3 regions of the Pantoea sp. X-Soil-ISGK-355 genome follow, and region 1 is predicted to be linked to each of the others. Evidence: predicted binding sites of a transcription regulator. Region 1 holds the regulator's gene; each other region holds the start of a gene.
The links. The regulator ArgR, encoded in region 1, controls arginine synthesis, uptake and breakdown. The targets are predictions, from matches to a motif close to ANTGAATAAAAATACANT.
Positions count from the first base shown of each region.

Region 2: argF (ornithine carbamoyltransferase) is a predicted target of ArgR. The motif match lies at 2,595-2,612, and genes of this name have one in related genera.
Region 3: argA (amino-acid N-acetyltransferase) is a predicted target of ArgR. The motif match lies at 4,003-4,020, and genes of this name have one in related genera.

Region 1 covers NZ_AP035971.1:3,582,367-3,589,081, reverse strand. Annotated here, with positions in the region: gene AC6I8J_RS16435 (NAD-dependent succinate-semialdehyde dehydrogenase) at 1-1,153, shown strand, start outside; gene AC6I8J_RS16430 (barstar family protein) at 1,208-1,477, shown strand; gene yhcN (peroxide/acid stress response protein YhcN) at 1,543-1,806, opposite strand; gene AC6I8J_RS16420 (YdgH/BhsA/McbA-like domain containing protein) at 1,900-2,166, opposite strand; gene yhcN (peroxide/acid stress response protein YhcN) at 2,250-2,513, opposite strand; gene argR (transcriptional regulator ArgR) at 2,988-3,458, opposite strand; gene mdh (malate dehydrogenase) at 3,899-4,837, shown strand; gene mscM (miniconductance mechanosensitive channel MscM) at 4,886-6,715, opposite strand, start outside.
Region 2 covers NZ_AP035971.1:546,551-553,265, forward strand. Annotated here, with positions in the region: gene pyrI (aspartate carbamoyltransferase regulatory subunit) at 1-382, opposite strand, end outside; gene pyrB (aspartate carbamoyltransferase) at 394-1,329, opposite strand; gene argF (ornithine carbamoyltransferase) at 1,565-2,572, opposite strand; gene rraB (ribonuclease E inhibitor RraB) at 2,733-3,155, shown strand; gene miaE (tRNA isopentenyl-2-thiomethyl-A-37 hydroxylase MiaE) at 3,212-3,973, shown strand; gene AC6I8J_RS02430 (OprD family porin) at 4,298-5,665, shown strand; gene AC6I8J_RS02435 (histidine phosphatase family protein) at 5,680-6,468, shown strand; gene AC6I8J_RS02440 (GNAT family N-acetyltransferase) at 6,463-6,715, opposite strand, start outside.
Region 3 covers NZ_AP035971.1:3,262,130-3,268,844, reverse strand. Annotated here, with positions in the region: gene recB (exodeoxyribonuclease V subunit beta) at 1-756, shown strand, start outside; gene recD (exodeoxyribonuclease V subunit alpha) at 753-2,594, shown strand; gene argA (amino-acid N-acetyltransferase) at 2,642-3,970, opposite strand; gene amiC (N-acetylmuramoyl-L-alanine amidase AmiC) at 4,203-5,447, shown strand; tRNA gene AC6I8J_RS14955 (tRNA-Met) at 5,557-5,633, opposite strand; tRNA gene AC6I8J_RS14950 (tRNA-Met) at 5,688-5,764, opposite strand; tRNA gene AC6I8J_RS14945 (tRNA-Met) at 5,829-5,905, opposite strand; gene mltA (murein transglycosylase A) at 6,109-6,715, shown strand, end outside.

The DNA.
Region 1 (6,715 bases):
CCTGAAAGAGGCCGAAGGAGAAGTGGAGTACGCCGCCAGCTTTATTCAGTGGTTCGCCGAGCAGGCGAAACGGGCGAACGGCGAGATCATTCCGCCCGCAAAACCCGGATCCCGCATTCTGGCGACCCGCGAACCGATTGGCGTAGTGGCTGCCATTACGCCGTGGAATTTCCCGATGGCGATGCTGACCCGCAAACTGGGGCCCGCGCTTGCTGCGGGCTGCACCGGCATCATTAAACCTGCTAATAACACGCCACTCTCTGCTTTTGCCCTGCTGGCACTGGCGAAGCAGGCGGGCGTGCCGGATGGCGTGCTGAATGCGGTGGCGGGTGATACTCATGCTATCAGCGATGCGATCATGGCCAGCAAAGCGGTGCGTAAAATCTCGTTCACCGGCTCAACGCAGGTGGGCAAGCTGCTGATGCGTAATGCCGCCGAAACCATGAAGAAAGTGTCGATGGAACTGGGAGGCAATGCGCCGTACATCGTATTCGACGATGCCGACCTTGATGCCGCCATACAGGGTGCCATTGCCAACAAATTCCGTAATGCGGGTCAGGTGTGCGTCAGTGTTAACCGCTTCTATATTCATAACGCTGTCTATGATGCGTTTACTGAGCAGCTGGCAGCCGAAGTCAGCAAGCTCAAAGTCGGTAATGGCATGGATGAAGGCGTGATTGTCGGACCATTGATTGAAGCGTCGGCGGTGGAAAAAGTTGAGCAGCACGTTAAAGACGCGGTAGCAAAAGGCGGCAAACTACTGGCAGGTGGTGAGCGCCATGCGCTGGGTGGCAACTTCTGGCAGCCTACGGTCATTACCGAGGCGCATGAAGGCATGCAGCTTGCGCAGGAAGAGACCTTTGGTCCGGTGGCTGCCTGTTTCCGCTTTGATGATGAAGATGACGTCATCCGCCGCGCTAATGATACGCCATTCGGCCTTGCTGCTTACTTTTATACCCAGAATCTGCAACGGGTGTTTCGCGTTTCAGCGGCGCTGGAAAGCGGCATGATCGGCATTAACGAATGTGCCGTTTCCACCGAGCTGGCGCCGTTTGGTGGGGTGAAAGAGTCGGGTCTGGGCCGCGAAGGTTCGGTACTGGGTATGGAAGAGTATCTGGAGGTCAAAGCGCTGCACCTGGGCGGTTTGAGCTAACGGCATGAACGGGCGGCAGAGGTCGCCCGCAGACGGAGCATGGGAGCCGTCAGCATGAAAATCGAGCGTTTTGATTTTAATGAAATAGTCGACCAGGCCCATTTCTTTCGCCAGTTCAGCGAGCGATTTGCGCTGGAGGAGCGCCGCATCTGCGATCTGGATGGATTGTGGGATGTTGTGACAGGGGATCTGTTACCGATGCCGCTGGAGATTGAGTTTGTCAATCTGGGTAGAGGACAGCGACGGCGTTATGGCGCGCTGATTCTGTTATTTGATGAAGCGGAAGAGGAGCTGGAAGGCCGGCTGCACTTTAATGTCAGATAATACATCAGATGAAAAAAGGCCCCGGCGAGCGGGGCCAAAGGGTTCGTCATTAATCTGACGAGGAATTACTTATAAAGCTGTGCGGTGATGTGATAGTTATCACCGGTACGCGCCTCGATCACTTTATAGGCGCTGGCACCCTGCTCATCCGCTTTCTGTGAAAGCTCTGCGCGGTAATCCATCGGTGATCCCGCGGTTCCACTGATGGTCACGGTACCCGCAGGCTGCAGATTCTGCGCCTGATCGCCGGTTACCAGCTGTGCGGCAGAAGCGCCGAACGCAATAACGGAAAGCAGACTGACTGTAGCAATGGTTGTTTTGATATTCATGATTATCTCCTCATTACATTCAACAACCTGCGGTTACTCGTAAGGGCGGGTCGTCGATATTTGTTATGCGCCTTCAGACGTCATCACAGTTAATTATTTATAAAGCTCAGCGGTGACATGCCAGGTGTTGTCCTGGTTGTTTTCAATGATGCGATAGTGGCTTGCGCCCTGTGCATCTGCTTTCTCTGACAGCACCTGACGGATATGCGTCTGGTCGCCGTTACGTCCACCGATGCTGATGGTCTGATTCATGGGCTGCAAACCCTGCGCCTGTTCATTCGATACCAGGCTGGCGGCGCTGGCACCCACTGAGAACAGGGACGCCAGACTAAGAGCAGCAATTGCTAATTTAGTTTTCATGGTCAACTCTCCTGAAGATTTTGCTTCAGCTCTCCGGAGCGCAAAAAGGCGCGTCAGACAGAAAGCTGCTGGCATTATTGGGTTTAGTTATACAACGCGGCGGTAGCGTGATAATTGCCGTTGTTGTAAGCCTCGATCACGCGATAGGCTTTTGCGCCCTGCTGATCCGCTTTGTCACTGAGCTTCTGTTTGATATCCATCGGTGAACCCGCGACGCCGCTGACACTGATGGTGCCGACAGCCTGCAGATCCTGTGCCTGCGCGGCATCAATAGATTCTGCTGCTACTGCACCAAATGAGAGTGCAGAGAGAATGCTCAGGGTAGCGATGGTAGTTTTTACGTTCATAGATATTTCCTCGTCGTCTATTTTTATCTTTCTAGTTAGTGTGATTTGCATCACGAAAAGAAGTATAGAACTAATAACGATAGAAATTAATACCCGGCTAATAATGTTTTTTTGTGATTCTTTATCTTTATGCCTACTTTTAATAACTTAACGTTATAAAAACAGCATAAAAAATAGCCTTTAAGACGATTTTAATTACAAAAACAGTGAGATAGATCACTTTGACGTTTAGTGCGAAACTATGAAGCGTATTGGGCTGGAGTTTGATCTGGATCCGGGCAATGGTGCCGGATCAGTGATGTAAAGCAGTGTAAAATAGCGCAGAAGGTTAAGCAGAGTAAACGATCTGACCAAGAGTCAGGTGTATTGAATCAGGCTTATCAGTATTAAACAGCGGAGCAGTGTGACGCAAAACTATGGGCAGAGAGAACAAACTGACGACCTGGGGCAGGATAGCAGGCCGTCAGTCAGCGGTCAGAGTTCCTGTTCAAACAGGTTGAGGATCGCGCTGTGCAGCTGCTTAACCGTAAAGTCGCGCGCACGGGTAATAAAGATTGTGTCATCGCCAGCGATCGTGCCAAGAATCCCATGCGCTTTGCCCAGCGAATCCAGCATACGTGCAATCAGCTGTGCTGCGCCCGGACTGGTATGAATCACCACCAGCGCATCGTTGTAGTCGATATCCAGTACCAGGTTTTTTAACGGGCTGGTGGTGGTCGGCACGCCCAGTTCAGCGGGCAGGCAATAGACCATTTCCATCCTGGCATTACGGGTGCGTACTGCGCCAAACTTGGTCAGCATCCGCGAGACTTTGGACTGATTGATATTTTCAAAGCCCTCATCCTGAAGCGCCTGAACAATTTCGCCCTGGGAACTGAATTTTTCTTCTTTTAATAAGGCCTTGAAAGCCTTGATCAGATCGTCTTGTTTCGATGGGTTTCGCATAGGTTACCAATAAATAGAGAGAATAACCGCGCATCCGCCCGCGGCAGAGTGGTGATTATGCATTTAAATGCATTTTTATGCAATCGGTCGATTGGTGAGCAGAGTTCGGGCGGCTAGCGGGCGGCGATAATAGCAAATAAATTCGCTCAGACCAAAACCCCCGTCACAGCCCCGAAAGGCGAAGGTTGCAAAGTTGTTATATTATTGGTGGTGTAGTATCAAAAGTAGTAACAGAAAACGCACACAGCCGTTCTCTGTCTGACGACGGCAAAGTTGTCGGTCATTCAGGCGCAATGATAAGTAACTTTTGAATCCGGCGAGCAAGTGTGAAAACACGTAGAATTAACAGCGGATATTTATCATCGCCTGAGCAGTTGATTAAGGTCTGACACAGATAGAATTTCGGCCCATCTCTGCCCCACCTTAATAAGGAGTTAAGAATGAAAGTTGCCGTTCTCGGTGCCGCTGGCGGCATAGGCCAGGCGCTCGCACTTCTGCTCAAAACCCAGCTTCCCGCAGGTTCAGAACTCTCACTGTATGACATTGCGCCGGTTACGCCTGGCGTTGCCGTTGATCTCAGCCATATTCCTACTGCTGTAGCTATTGAAGGTTTTAGTGGAGAAGACGCCACGCCTGCCTTACAGGGTGCCGATGTGGTACTGATTTCTGCTGGCGTCGCACGTAAACCCGGTATGGATCGCGCGGACCTGTTTAATGTAAACGCAGGCATTGTTCGTAACCTGATTGAGCAGGTTGCCACCACGGCCCCTAAAGCGCTGATTGGCGTGATTACCAATCCGGTCAATACCACTGTTGCTATCGCGGCAGAAGTGCTGAAAAAGCACGGCGTTTACGACAAAAACCGTCTGTTCGGTGTAACCACGCTGGACATTATTCGTGCTAACACCTTTGTGGCCGCGCTGAAAGGTAAGCAGCCGGATCAGGTGGAAGTGCCGGTGATTGGCGGCCACTCTGGCGTAACCATTCTGCCGCTGCTGTCACAGGTCAAAGGCGTCAGCTTCAGCGATCAGGAAGTGGCTGATTTAACCAAACGCATTCAGAACGCCGGCACAGAAGTGGTGGAAGCTAAAGCGGGTGGCGGATCGGCCACGCTGTCGATGGGCCAGGCGGCTGCACGTTTCGGTTTATCACTGGTACGTGCGCTGAAGGGCGAGGCGAATGTTATAGAGTGTGCTTACGTGGAAGGCGAGGGCGAATATGCCCGCTTCTTCTCTCAGCCGCTGCTGCTCGGTAAAAACGGGATTGCTGAACGCAGACCAATTGGCACACTCAGCGCTTTCGAACAACAGGCGCTGTCAGGCATGCTCGATACGCTGAAGAAAGATATTGCTCAGGGTGAAGAGTTCGTTAAGCCGTAACTGACGGATCAGACTTGCAATAACGCCCGGCTTTGCCGGGCGTTTTCATTACAGGCCGCCAGATTTGAAGGCGCGGGCTGCGGGCGTACCGTTGCTGGCAGGGAGCTTCTTGCCCAGGGTTTCCATGCGCATCTGGAATGGTGGGAACGGCATTTCAATACCGTGTTGTTCAAATCCGAGCAGAATCAGCTGGTGCAGTTCATGACGCAGCGGCATACGGTGCCCCATCTCTGCAGCATGTACCCTGATCTCAAACAACTGAATCCCCTGCTGCAAATCGACGAGGAAGGCTTCCGGCTGTGGCGTATCAAGCACATAACTGCAGCGCTCAGCCGCCTGAACCAGAATGGTGGTTACCTGTTCACTGCTGACTTTGGCCGGGGCCGGGATGGTGAGCACCACACGCGTTACGGAATCGGACAGCGACCAGTTAATAAACTGCTCGGTGATAAAGGCCTTGTTTGGCACGATGATCTCTTTGCGGTCCCAGTCGGTAATGGTGGTAGCACGCGTATTAATACGAGTGATGCTGCCGGTCAGGTCGCGGATCGTCACAGTATCGCCGATACGAATGGGCTTTTCGAACAGGATAATCAGACCGGAGATAAAGTTGGCAAAAATCTCCTGCAAACCAAACCCGAGTCCCACACCCAGTGCGGCCACCAGCCACTGTAGCTTCGACCATTCAATACCAATCATGGAGAAACCAATCAGCCCGCCAATCAACAGCAGCAGATATTTGGTCAGTGTGGTAATGGCGTAACCGGTACCCGGCGTCAGATTAAGATGCTGCAACAGTGCCAGCTCAAGCAGCGCGGGCATATTGCGCACCAGCTGAGTGGTGATGATAAACACCAGAATAGCAATCAGTACTGAACCAAGGGTGATTGGCTGAATCGACTCCACGCCCTGTACGGACGTACTGACATCCCACAGCTGAATATTCTCCAGGAAGCCGAAAGCCGAGTGAATTTCTGACCACAGCACGATCACCGAGACCAGGGCAATCAGCGTCAGGATAGAACGCACCAGCCGCAGCGACTGCGCACTGATCGCATCGAGATCAATCACCGGTTCTTCGATTTCAATCGCGTCGGTATTCAGCGCGCTTTGCTCTTTCTCTTCTTCACTACGCGCCCGGTTAGCCAGCATATCGGCACGGCGCTGACGGGCGCGGTCAAAACCAAGACGGCGACGCTGAATCAGCATCCAGCGCCGGATAATGTGATAGATAACCAGCAGCAGGAACCAGATGGCGACTGAGGTTTCCAGTCGCGCCAGCAGCGCCTGCGCGGTCGCCAGATATCCCACTGCGGAGGCGAGGGCAGCCATCAGCGGCATGGCGATCATCAGGTTCCACAGCATCCGGTTCACCATATTCTCGCCATTCCCCTCTTTATCGAGATAGAGCGGAATACCGGATCGCTTCAGGCTTACCGTAACAATGCTGATTGCTCCGCAGATCAGGATGAAACAGAGGCGACCCAGCGACGAGGAGAACTGCCGATCTTCCAGGTTGCCAAAGGCGATCAGCAGCATAATCAGCGGCACAATCAGGCCGATGCTCAGCGAGTAGTAGCGCATGGCGCGCGCTACCCGGTTCTGCGGCCAGCGGAAATGCACAATGAACAGACCATTCGGGCGGGCAAAGGCGGCACTGATCATAAATGCCCACAGCAGCGGCAGCGTGGCGGTAATGCCATCGCCAATCGCCACGGCGATAGGGTAGGGCCAGGCGTTCTGCAAGCCGTAACCCAGTGCGCCCCATAACACCGGCAGCGGCAGCGCCACCAGAATCGACCAGAACACGGTACGAATAGTCAGGCGGAAACGATCCTGGGTGACCTTGCCGACTTTGCTGGCAGAACGTTCAAGAAA
Region 2 (6,715 bases), 3.0 Mb from region 1:
TCACGGCAAAGCTGGAGAAGACCGGCTCGCTGCGGCTGATGCAGTTGCTGTTCGGGCAGGTCAGCACCCGTTCAACGTGATCCGGCAGCGTCGGGGCGATCTTCGCCACCACTTCGTAGTCGTCGATGCGGTTAACCGTGGCGTGCGGCGCATAGACCGCCAGCTGATTCACCTGATCGTCGGTGAGAAAGGTGTTCTCAATCTTGATCAGATCTTTGCGGCCCATCTCGCCCGACGGCAGATTCAGACCGATGGTAATGCGCTGATCGGTTTCGGTCAGCCGGAACAGGGAGAGCAGTTTAAAGCCGATCTGCGCCGGAATATGGTCGATGACCGTGCCGCGCTTGATCGCTTCGACCTGCAATTTGTTGTCCTGCGTCATGGGGGGTCTCCTTACAGGGCGAGTTCGCTGTTTAAAACCAGTGCCAGCAGAGCCTGGCGCGCATAGATGCCATTACCCGCCTGCTGGAAATACCAGGCATACGGGGTTTTATCGACATCGGTGGTGATTTCATCGATGCGTGGCAGCGGGTGCAGCACCTTCATATTGTCGCGCGCTGTGCTGAGGTCGGCAGCGCGCAGAATGAACTGTGCTTTGACGTTGGCATATTCGGACGGGTCGAGCCGCTCTTTCTGCACCCGCGTCATGTAAAGGATATCAAGCTGCGGCATCACCTCTTCAAAGCTGTCATGCCGTGACCAGGCGATGTTCTTCTCATCCAGCATATCGGTGATATAGGCTGGCATCGCCAGCGCATCGGGCGCGATGAAGAAGAAGCGGTTGCCGTCAAACTTTGCCAGTGCCTGCGTCAGGGAGTGGACGGTACGGCCATATTTCAGGTCGCCGACCATCGCCACATTCAGCTGATTAAGACGGCTCTGCGTCTCCTGAATGGTGAAGAGATCGAGCAGCGTCTGGGTCGGATGCTGGTTCGCGCCGTCACCGGCGTTGAGAATCGGGATGCCGCCGGAGAATTCGGTCGCCAGTCGCGCCGCGCCCTCCTGCGGATGACGCATCACGATCGCATCAACGTAGGTACTGATTACTGAAATAGTGTCGGCCAGCGTTTCGCCTTTCTTGCCCAGCGACGTATTACTGCCGTCGGCAAAGCCCACCGCTGACGCGCCGAGGCGATGAATGGCGGTTTCAAACGACAGGCGGGTACGGGTCGACGCCTCAAAGAAGCAGCTGGCGATCACCTTGTGCTTCAGCAGTTCCGGCTGCGGATGGGCTTTAAGCTTTGCGGCGGTGTCCAGTGCCAGTTCCAGCTCTTCACGACTGAGGTCGTTGATTGAAATAATGTGCTTGCGATATAGCGGGTTAGCCATAGCTCTCTCCTCTGCGCGGCCGGATTGCGGACAAAAAAAAGCCCCTGCTTAAGGGGCTTTTTTAAGATCGGGTCGATGACCGAAAGAAACAGCAGCGCCGCCTGCGGTCAGGCGTGATTGAGCGTCAAATTGTCCGCTGTGCTGTCGCATATTTCCTCCGGCAAATTGGGCCGCATTATACCCGTTCGCGGTGGGTCAGCAAGAGGAAAACGTTTGCGCCTCTGGAGTGGATCGGTCAGCGCTGGCCCAGCGTGGCCACCATTACCGCTTTAATCGTGTGCATCCGGTTCTCAGCCTGGTCGAACACAATGCTGTGTGGTGATTCGAACACCTCGTTGCTCACTTCCATGCCGTTGGGCAGATCGTACTGTTCCGCCATCTGCTGGCCCAGCGTGGTCTGATCGTCGTGGAAGGCGGGCAGACAGTGCAGGAATTTAACCTGCGGGTTGCCGGTCAGATCGAGCATCGCCCGGTTAACCTGATAGTCACGCAGCAGCGCAATACGCTCGGCCCACACCGCTTTGGCTTCGCCCATCGACACCCAGACATCGGTGTAGATAAAGTCAGCGCCTTTCACACCGTCGGCAATATTGTCGGTGAGGATAATTTTCCCACCGGTCTGCTGTGCGGCTTTCCGGCACTGCGCCACCAGTTCGTCCTCTGGCCAGCAGCTCTTCGGTGCCACCAGACGCAGATCCAGACCGACCTGTGCGGCGGCTTCCAGCATGGTGTTACCCATGTTGTTGCGCGCATCGCCCACATAAACCAGTGTCATTTCGCTGAGTTTTTTGCCTGGCAGATGTTCCTGCATGGTCAGCAGGTCAGCCAGCAGCTGGGTTGGGTGAAACTCGGTGGTCAGACCGTTCCACACCGGCACACCGGCGTGTTCTGCCAGCGTCTCCACCAGCTCCTGACCGTAACCGCGATACTGAATGCCATCGTACATGCGGCCCAGCACCCGCGCGGTGTCGCGCATTGACTCTTTATGGCCGATCTGACTGCCACTCGGGCCAAGATAAGTCACGTTTGCACCCTGATCGTAAGCGGCAACTTCGAAAGAGCATCGGGTACGGGTCGAGTCTTTTTCGAAGATGAGCGCGATGTTTTTGCCTTTCAGATACTGCACTTCGCTGGCGCTTTTTTTCGCCTGTTTCAACTCAGCGGACAGGGAAAGCAGGTGATCAATTTCGGCGGGAGTAAAATCCAGAAGCCTGAGGAAATGGCGCTGATACAGCTGACTCATACAACACTCCGGTAATCATTAAAATGAATTAAAATTCAATTTAACCGTATGAATATTCATTTTCAAGTCTGGAGCTAATAAACTTTTCGTTTTGTGTAGTGGCGCGACAGGCAGTGTGGGAAAATAATTGATTATTGCCGAACTCAGAGAGGACATTGTCATGGCATATGAAGCATTACTGGAAGAGCAGCAGGAAGAGACGCGGCAGATTATCGAAGAGCTGCTGGAGGATGGCAGCGATCCTGATGCGCTCTATACCATCGAGCATCATCTCTCATGCAATAATTTTGATTCGCTGGAAAAAGCGGCCGTTGATGCGTTCAAGCTGGGTTATGAAGTGACCGAGCCGGAAGAGCTGGAGCTGGAAGATGGCACCACCGTGATGTGCGTCGACATCATCAGCGAATCTGCGCTGAAGCCTGAACTGATCGATGTGCAGGTTGAGCAGCTGGTGAACCTGATTGGTAAGTACAACGTCGACTACGACGGCTGGGGCACCTATTTTGAAGACCCTGATGCTGAAGATGAAGACGAAGATGACGACGCCATCGAAGATGAAGATGATGATGGTATTCGCCACTAAGTAGCCGGGGCGGAGAGTTCTCCGCCTGTCACTTCTGCCACCCCTTTTCTGACATCATGAATTACGCACCCTTACTCGAACCGATCTATCAGTTTCTGCACTGCCGCACGCCACAGGCCTGGATTGATGAGGCGCGCAAGCCGGAAAACCTGACCCTGCTGTTAACCGACCATCTGGTGTGTGAGCTGAAAGCCGCCCAGACTGCGGTGTGGCTGATCCGCAAATATGTGGCCGACAAACCCAGCGGCGACGCTATTCTGGCGTGGCTGAAACCCTATGAAGATTTTATCTTCCGGGAAGATGGCGACAGCGACTTTATCAACGCCCATAAGAACCTGACGAAACGCATCATTGTGCGCAATGCGCTGCCGTGGGCGGATGAGCTGGTGGAGAAGATGGTGCTACTGATTAAAGAGGAGCTGCATCACTTCTATCAGGTCTGGGAAATTATGCAGTCGCGCGGGCTGGTCTATCAGAAGATCACCTCCAGCCGCTATGCTAAATCGCTGTTGCGCGAAGTGACCACCCATGAGCCGGAGACGCTGGTGGATAAGCTGATTTGTGGTGCTTACATTGAGGCGCGATCCTGCGAGCGTTTCGCCAGTCTGGCGCCGTATCTTGATGATGAACTGGCGAAGTTCTATATTTCGCTGCTGCGCTCAGAGGCGCGGCATTATCAGGACTATTTAACGCTGGCGGCGCAGATTGCCGGTAAGGATATTGCGCCGCGGGTGCAGGCGATTGGCCGGGTCGAAGCAAAGCTGATTAGCGAGCCGGACACGGAGTTGCGTTTTCACAGCGGCGTACCTGCGTGGTAAACCCCTGAGGACGCCCTGGCCAGGGTGTCTCTTTTTCCGGATGCCTGACCGCGTTTATTTCTCTTCCGTGCAGCGTGGTCTCATATAATGTGCTGTGTAACGCTTTAATTTAAGTAACACTGACGTACAAAGATATTTTGTGCCACCTATCACATAACGGTTTTTTTACGCTGACTTTCTGAAGTTAAATAAATATAGTCCCGGAGTCAGTGCGGGATTGTTATTTTTTTAAGCAAAACCCGACTCGCTACCCTTTTTAACAGAGGGCAGCGAGTCGGGTTTTTTTATGGGTTAACGGAACCGGGTCACCCTTATTGTCATGGCGTGACGGATTTTTACTATCGCCAGGGGAAGGATTTAAAAATGAAAGAAAAATACTATTTTCATTTATTTTTTTCACTATTGCTGCTTTTTTTGGGGGGGAGTGTTAAGGCGTCTGACATTCACGCCCCCTCCGCGCAGAATAAATTATGGGGTGACGCGGCGCTCGATTTCAAACTGCGCAACCATTGGAAGTATCTCAAGGAGGACGAAGCACAGCCCACCGCGGTTCACAATGCCTGGGGCCAGGCCGCGACAGTCGATTTTCGTTCCGGTTATCAGTGGGACCTGCTTGGATTTGATACGACTTATACCCGCGCCGTACGCCTGGGGTCAAGCGACTACTTCTCCACGCGCGGTCTGCTCTATGACAGCGGTGGTAACATGGAGAAGCGGGATGCCCACGGCTTTAGCAAGTTCAGTCAGCGCTATCTTAAGCTAAAGCTCGGCAATCGCAGGCTACGGTTCGATGGAAAGGCAGGCTGGCAGGAACTGAAAAATATCGGCGTGCTGACGACCACGGATCGCCTGTCGCGCAACAGCTATGCTGGCTATAGCGGAGCACTGACGTGGCAGAATGCCCGGCTGGATCTTGCTTTCGTTAACAAAACCATACGGCATGATTCAGGAAAAACGCTGGCGTTGCAAACCCAGGCCAGACAAAAAATTGACGCCATTTACACCGCTGCGCTGCGCTACAAAGATGAACGTCACGCGGTTGCCTACGCATTCGGCGAGGCTGAGCGCTATCAGCGCCGCCATGTGATTGAGGCGGGCTACACCCTCTCGCCATACTGGTCACTAGGCGCGCAAATCTATGGCAGCCAGGCGCTGGAGAAATATAGAAGGATGCCCGCCAGCAAGAGAACCTTTGATAAACAGGCGTGGCACTATGTCGGGGAAACGACCTGGAAGCATGGCGCCTGGACGCAGAGACTGGCTGCTGGCTGGACATCGGCTCCAAAGGAGAGGGCGGTGGGATATTATGCCCGGCCCCTGACTAAAAATACCCGGGGACGTTTCACGTCACTAACTTCGGCGGGCAAAGACTATATGCGCGATAGAGAGCTGGCACTGGTTTCTCTGAGTCAGTATGAAATTACAAAGGGGATCAGTACCGGAATACAGCTTAATTATGGCCAGTTCCATTATCGTAATAATCTTGTGCGAACCGGCGAGGTTTCATTAATTAATCAATTCAGTAATCAACATCCCACCTTCAAAAATCTGACGCTATTCACGCTGACCGGTTATGGCTGGTCATATAAAAACAGTAAAGAGACCCCGCATCTGAATAATCAGGGGAAAACTCAGCGTTCCCGCAGTTTGTCCGCTGAAGTGGTTGTTCAATATAAATTCAATCTTTTTTGATCCGGAGAATAAAAATGAAGATAAAATTTAAAACGCTCATGTTAATAGCTGTCATCTCCGTCAGCAGTGCCGGCTCCGCCTGGGCCGCAGATGTGATGCTCTATGTTACCCGGCATGGAAAGACCATGTTTAATACGGTACATCGCGCGCAGGGATGGGCCGATACGCCGCTGACGGCTTCCGGTGCAGCTGTTGCAGAGCAACTGGGAAGGGGATTGCAGCCGTTACCCTTCGTCGCGGCCTGGTCCAGCGATTCGGGACGGGCGAGAGAAACCGCGCAGCTGGTAATGAAGAACTGGAAACACCCGCCTGTGCTGAAAGAGCTGAAAGGGCTGCGCGAGGTGGGATTTGGCCTTTATGAAGGCGATCTGAATAAAAATCTGATTAACGCTGCCGCGCATCAGGCGGGCTATGCTTCTGATACCGCACTTCTGGAAGCGTTTAGCGCCGGTAAAATTCGTATGGATGGGATGATCGACGCGATTCATGAGGCGGAAGCCGCAGGCACGCCATCGCTGGCAGGTATTAAATCCTCCGGCCAGGCCGAAACCTATCAGCAGGTAGCTAAGCGCATGATGAAGAGTATCACCACAATCGCGAAGCAGGCGCAGCAGCAGGGCGGAGGCAATGTGCTGGTGGTCAGCCACGGTATGGCTATCACCACTCTGCTGCAGGCGCTGGGCGATACTTCATTACGGGAGCAGCTTAAGAATGCCAGCGTGACGCTGCTGCGCTACACCGATAACGGGCAGTTCAAAATCGAGTCCATCAACGATATGCGTTACGTGGAGCGCGGTTTATAAGGTCTTCAGCATCCGTACTTCGCAGTCGACATGGCCGGTGCAGCCCATTGCACTGTCGATGTGCTCAAAGCCCAGCGACTCATACAGTTTAATCGCCCGCGTCAGGCTGGCGGTGGTTTCCAGATAGCAGCGCCGGAAGCCGTGGTTGCGCGCATGCTCCATCGCCCGCAATGCCAGTTCGCGCGCCAGACCCCGACCGCGCACCTCTGGCAGAAAGTACATCTTTTGCAGTTCGCAGATATCGGGC
Region 3 (6,715 bases), 320 kb from region 1:
GCGGGCGAAGAGGAGAGGGGTGAAGAGTCGGCGTTGACGCCGCACCATTTTCCGCGTGGTGCAGCACCCGGCACCTTCCTGCACGGTCTGTTTGAGTCGATCGACTTTACCGAACCGCCGGATCGCATCTGGCTGGAGGATCAGCTGCAGCACAATGGTTACCCACTGAGCTGGTTACCGGTTCTGGAACAGTGGATCGATCGGGTCTTACATACGCCGCTCAATGCGGAGGGACTGACGCTGTCGGCAATAAAAAGCAGTGAACGGCTCATCGAGATGGAGTTTTATCTGCCGATCAACAATCTTCTGACGGCGGCGGATCTTGATGATCTGCTGCGTCGTCACGATACACTTTCTCAGCAGGCCGCTCCGCTGGATTTTCGCCAGGTGCGCGGCATGCTGAAGGGCTTTATCGATCTGGTCTTCCGCTGGCAGGGAAAATATTATCTGCTGGATTACAAATCGAACTGGCTGGGGGAAAGTCACGCCGCTTACACCCCCGAAGCGATGGCGCAGGCGATGATTGGCCACCGCTACGATCTGCAGTATCAGCTCTATACGCTGGCGCTGCATCGCTATCTGCAGCATCGCCTGCCGGACTACAACTATCAGCAACATTTTGGCGGGGTGTTTTATCTGTTTTTACGCGGGATGGATGGCAGCTCGCCGGACAACGGCATTTTTGCTACCCGGCCTTCCGAAGCTTTTGTGGAAGAGATTGATGCGTTGTTTGGTGAAACCGGGGAGATGTTATGAGTGACATGCTGAGTCTGCTGCTGCAGGCGGTTGAGAAGCGTCTCCTGCGGCCGCTGGATATCCAGTTTGCGCGTCTGGTGGCGACAGAATCACAGCCTGCGCTGCTGCTGGCGGCTGCCTGCGTCAGCGCGGAGGCGGGAGAAGGGCACGTCTGTTTACCGCTGAGCAACCTCTGTGAAGATAGCCTGTTTGCGGGGCGTCAGCCTGCGCTGGCTCAGGCCATCTGGCAGGCGGCTGGCGCGCCGGATGACTGGCCATCACGCCTGGCAGACTGGTCGGCCGTCAGTGACGGCAGCCGGGTGACACCGCTGGTGCTGAGTAACCAGCGTTTATATCTGCATCGGCTATGGTACAGCGAAGGCCGGGTCGCCGACTTTTTTGCTGCACAGGAAATCAAAACTGCGTTTGATATGCGTGCCGCAGGAGACGTGCTGAACAGCCTGTTTGGCGACCAGCCGGAGAACTGGCAGAAAATTGCTGCGGCCGTGGCGCTGACCCGCAAGACGGCGGTCATTTCCGGCGGGCCGGGCACCGGTAAAACCACCACCGTGGCGAAACTCCTCGCCGCCCTGATTCGCCTGAATCCCGGCGCGCTGCGGATTCAGCTCGCGGCACCGACCGGTAAAGCTGCCGCACGGTTGACCGAGTCGCTGGGCCGGGCGCTGCAGGAACTGGTAGTCAGCGACGAAGAGCGGCGGCGTTTTCCCGCCGAAGCCACCACGCTGCATCGTCTGCTGGGCGCGCAGCCCGATACCCAGCGGTTACGCTACCATGCCGGCAATCCGCTGCATCTTGATGTGCTGGTAGTGGATGAAGCGTCAATGGTCGATCTCTCGATGATGGCAAAGCTGATCGCCGCGCTGCCTGCCCATGCCCGCGTGGTGTTTCTGGGCGACCGCGATCAGCTCGCTTCGGTTGAAGCGGGTGCGGTGCTGGGCGACATCTGCCGCTGCACGGAAAGCGGCTACAGCCAGGCGCGGGCAGAACAGCTTGCCCTGCTGACTGGCTGCACGCTGCAGGGCAGTGACAACAGGCAGGCACCAGTCGTGCGTGACAGCATCTGCCTGCTGCAGAAAAGTTATCGTTTTGACGCTTCATCCGGCATCGGGCAGCTGGCAAAAGCGATCAATCGTGGTGATGCAGAGCAGGTCAGGGCGGTGTTTGCTGCGGCCCATGAAGATGTCAGTTTTCAGACGCTGAACAGCGCGGAAGCCTATCAGGTGATGCTGGATGAGGTCGCACAGGGCTATCAGCCCTTCCTGCAACTTATCCGCCGACAGGCACCGCCTGCTGAGGTGATTGCTGCATTTGGTCGTTATCAGCTGCTGTGTGCACTCCGTGACGGGCCATTTGGCGTGCAGGGTCTGAACCAGCGCATTGAGCAGCGACTGATGCAACTGCAGCGCATCCGGCGTCCTGGCATGGGCAGCCGCTGGTATGAAGGACGTCCTGTGATGATTACCCGAAATGACAGCGCGCTCGGCCTGTTTAATGGCGATATCGGCATTACGCTGCGGGATGAAGAGGGTAACCTGAAGGTCTTTTTCCCGCTGCCGGATGGGTCAATCAAGGCGATCCAGCCGAGCCGGTTACCTTCACATGAAACGGCCTGGGTAATGACGGTGCATAAATCGCAGGGGTCGGAGTTCGACCACACTGCGCTGGTGATGCCGACGCAGTTTCTGCCGGTGCTGACCCGCGAACTGGTGTATACCGCGATTACCCGCGCACGTAAGCAACTGACTATTTACAGCGAACCGGGCGTATTTCAGCGAGCCGTGCAGTTGCAGACGCAGCGACGCAGCGGTCTGGTGGAGCGACTGGGTGAAACCAGCTGAGAAAAAGGGGACAGTCCACAACGGGGGCCTGTCCCTTCGGGATGAAATCAGGTGAGGTCGGCCATCAGCACCTTGGAACGGCGCTGATAGTTGTACATCTCTTTTTTACTCTCGGGCAGTGACTCAATATCAACCGGCGTAAAGCCGCGCTCCTGGAACCAGTGGATGCTGCGCGTGGTTAACACAAACAGCTTTTGCAGTCCCATCTGCTTCGCCTGCAACGCTACGCGCTGCAGCAACATCTCACCGCGTGAAGAGCTGCGATAGTCAGGATGAACCGCCACACAGGCCATTTCACCAATCTTCTCATCCATAAACGGATAGAGGGCGGCACAGGCGATGGTCAGATTGTCGCGCTGAATAATCGTGAACTTATCTATCTCCATTTCCAGTTGCTCACGTGAGCGACGCACCAGAATGCCTTGTTGCTCCAGCGGACGGATCAGTTCGAGGATACCGCCGATGTCGTTGATATTGGCGCGACGGATCTGCTCGGCCGACTCCATCACGATCTGCGTACCGATACCGTCGCGTGAGAAGAGCTCCTGCAACAGCGCGCCATCTTCCTGATAGCTGATGAGATGGCTGCGGCGCACGCCACTGCGGCAGGCTTTCACCGCGCCACGCAGGAAGCGGACCGTACCAGAAAGATAATCACCTTCCTTTTCAATCTCGTCGATGCGGGCCTGTGCATCGTTCGGGAACAGCTCGGAGATGATTTCACCATCGCTGTTCAGCACGCCCTGCTCGGAGCAGAAACCGATCATTTTTTCCGCTTTGAGCTTAATTGCCAGCTGGGTAGCCACTTCTTCTGACGTCAGATTAAAGCTTTCGCCGGTCACAGAGACTGCAACCGGACCCATCAGCACGATGGCATCGTTATCCAGCTGGCGATGAATCGCCTCTTCATCAATACGACGGATACGCCCGCTGTGGCAGTAATCCACGCCATCATCCACGCCCAGCGGCTGTGAAATAATGAAGTTGCCGCTGACCACATTGATATGCGCGCCCTGCAGCGGGGTATTGTTAAGACTCATTGAAAGGCGGGCAGTGATATCTAACTGCAACCGACCAGCAGCCTGCTTCACTAACTCCAGCGATTGCGCATCAGTCACCCGGGTAAATTTATGATAAACCGGTTCCAGTTGCTGCTGAGCCAGGCTGGCGTCTATCTGTGGCCGTGCGCCATAAACCACCACCAGGCGGATGCCCAGGCTGTGCAGCAGGCCGATGTCGTTAACGATGCCAGAGAAGTTCTCATGCTCAATCGCTTCGCCACCCAGCATGATGACAAAGGTTTTACCCCGGTGGGCATTGATATAGGGAACGGTATGGCGAAAACCCTGAACCAGTTCGGTACTACGTTCCTTCACGGCCAACCCTCAGTGAATGTTTATTCGTATTTTCTGTATTTTTATTCTTTTACGCCCGATTTTGCAAGCCTTAATCCTGACGAAAATTTACGTTTTTATGGGTGTCAAAGCCGCTAACAGCCTGCATTATTTGGGGTTTCCAGGGTGACATCATCCTGCGGATTGGATAAAGTTTTCGCCGCCATTTGATTAACTGGCGCTTTTTTAGACATAACACAGCAGCTGGAGCGGCATGTCAGACGGTAATTCCCATTTTTCACGCAGACGATTTTTACAGGGGACAGGCGCCTTACTGTTGCTGAGCGTCAGCCGTACAGGGCTGGCGGCAAAGAACCACATTGTGGCGGTGCGTATCTGGCCCTCATCCACTTACTCGCGCATGACGCTGGAGTCCAGTGTCGCGCTGAAATACAAGCAGTTTGCGCTGAGCAATCCCGAACGACTGGTAATCGATATTCAGGGCCTGCATCTTAATTCGACCCTGAAAGGGGTGGATAAGCAGGTTCGGGTCGACGATCCCTTTATCAAAAATGCCCGGGTCGGCCAGTTCGACAGCAACACGGTGCGCGTTGTTCTGGAGCTGAAGCGCAACGTCGCACCGAAGATCTTTAATCTGGCACCGGTCGCTGGTATCAATCACCGGCTGGTGGTCGATCTCTACCCGAGCCAGGACCATGTGGAAGACGATCCGCTGCTGGCCCTGCTGAAAGATTATAATCAGGGCGATCTGGAGAAGGATGAAGGGGTGCAGGCGCCGTTACCCGGCAAAGCGGGACGCGATCGTCCGATTATCATCATGATTGATCCCGGCCATGGCGGAGAAGATCCTGGCGCGCACGGCAAATATAAGACGCGCGAGAAAGATATTGTGCTGAAGATCGGACGGCGACTCAAAGCGCTGATCGATAAAGAGTCCCACATGAAAGCCTATATGACGCGCAACGAGGATGTCTTTATTCCGCTGCGTGTCCGGGTCGCCAAAGCCCGTAAACAGCGCGCCGATCTCTTTGTGTCTATTCATGCTGATGCCTTTACCAGTCGGGCAGCACGCGGCTCTTCGGTATTTGCCTTATCAACCAGCGGTGCCACGTCAGCCGCCGCCCGTTTCCTGGCGCAGACCCAGAATGAATCAGACCTGATTGGCGGCGTCAGCAAAAGCGGCGACCGCTATCTTGATCACACCATGTTCGACATGGTGCAGCGTCAGACGATTCACGACAGCCTCAGGTTTGGTAAAGAGGTGCTGCATCGCATGGGGCGCATCAACCATCTGCATAAACGCACCGTGGATCAGGCGGGATTTGCGGTGCTGAAAGCGCCGGATATCCCGTCAATCCTGGTAGAGACCGCGTTTATCAGTAATGTGGAAGAGGAGCGAAAGCTGCGAACCACCCGCTATCAGCATCAGGTTGCAGAGGCAATTCTGGAAGGCATCAGGGCTTATGTGAAGAGTGGGGCGGCGCTGGCCCATCGGTAAAGGTGTGCGGGTAGTCACGACTATCCGCGCATTTATCTGCGGGGAGAGGCCTGAGAGGAATTTGCGAACGGCAGAAACAAAAAAACACCCTTTCAGGTGTTTAAATGATTGGTTGCGGGGGCCGGATTTGAACCGACGACCTTCGGGTTATGAGCCCGACGAGCTACCAGGCTGCTCCACCCCGCGTCCGTATCATACTTTTTTCACATTGTGACTTCTGTAAAACTGCTGCAGAAGTATTGGTTGCGGGGGCCGGATTTGAACCGACGACCTTCGGGTTATGAGCCCGACGAGCTACCAGGCTGCTCCACCCCGCGTCCGTATTGCTTCTATTACTTTTACTTCTCACACTGTGACTTCTGAAAACTACTGCAGAAGTATTGGTTGCGGGGGCCGGATTTGAACCGACGACCTTCGGGTTATGAGCCCGACGAGCTACCAGGCTGCTCCACCCCGCGTCCGTGGAAGCGCACTATACTCTCCGCGCTAATTCATGCAACCCCTTTTTAAAGATAAAAGCCAAATTAACAGCCAGTTGCTGAAGGATTCAACCATATGGCTAATTATTGAACTGATATGCGCCAGGTCAAAGCGGATGCATTTCATTCTGTCGGGGGCTTTGCTATCGTCGCGGGGCGAACAGTTATAAAAAGAGAAGATAATGAAATCACATTGGGTGAAGTATGCACTCACTGGCGCGTTAATCACGCTGCTGGCGGCCTGTAGCTCTAAACCGACCGATCGCGGTCAGCAATATAAAGATGGCAAACTGGAACAGCCGCTGGCGCTGGTGAATCAGCCCAATGCTAAAGGCGCACCGGTTAATGGCAAAGACTTTGGCGATCAGGTGCGCCAGATTCAGTCCGCCTCATCCGCTCTTTATAATCGTCAGAACGGCACCTACAGCGCAATTGAAAGCTGGCTGATGGCAGGCGCCGATACCCGGCAGCTTCGTCAGTATGGCCTGAACGCGTGGCAGATGGAGGGCACGGACAACTACGGTAATGTGCAGTTCACCGGTTACTACACGCCGGTCGTGGAAGCGCGCTACACCCGGCAGGGCGAATTCCAGTATCCGATCTACCGTATGCCGCCGCGCAAACGCGGAGAGAAATTACCGAGCCGCGCCTCTATCTATAGTGGCGGACTTGATGACCGCTACGTCATTGCCTACAGCAACTCGCTAATTGATAACTTCATGATGGATGTGCAGGGCAGTGGTTACGTCGACTTTGGCGATGGCCGCCCGATGACCTTCTTTGGTTACG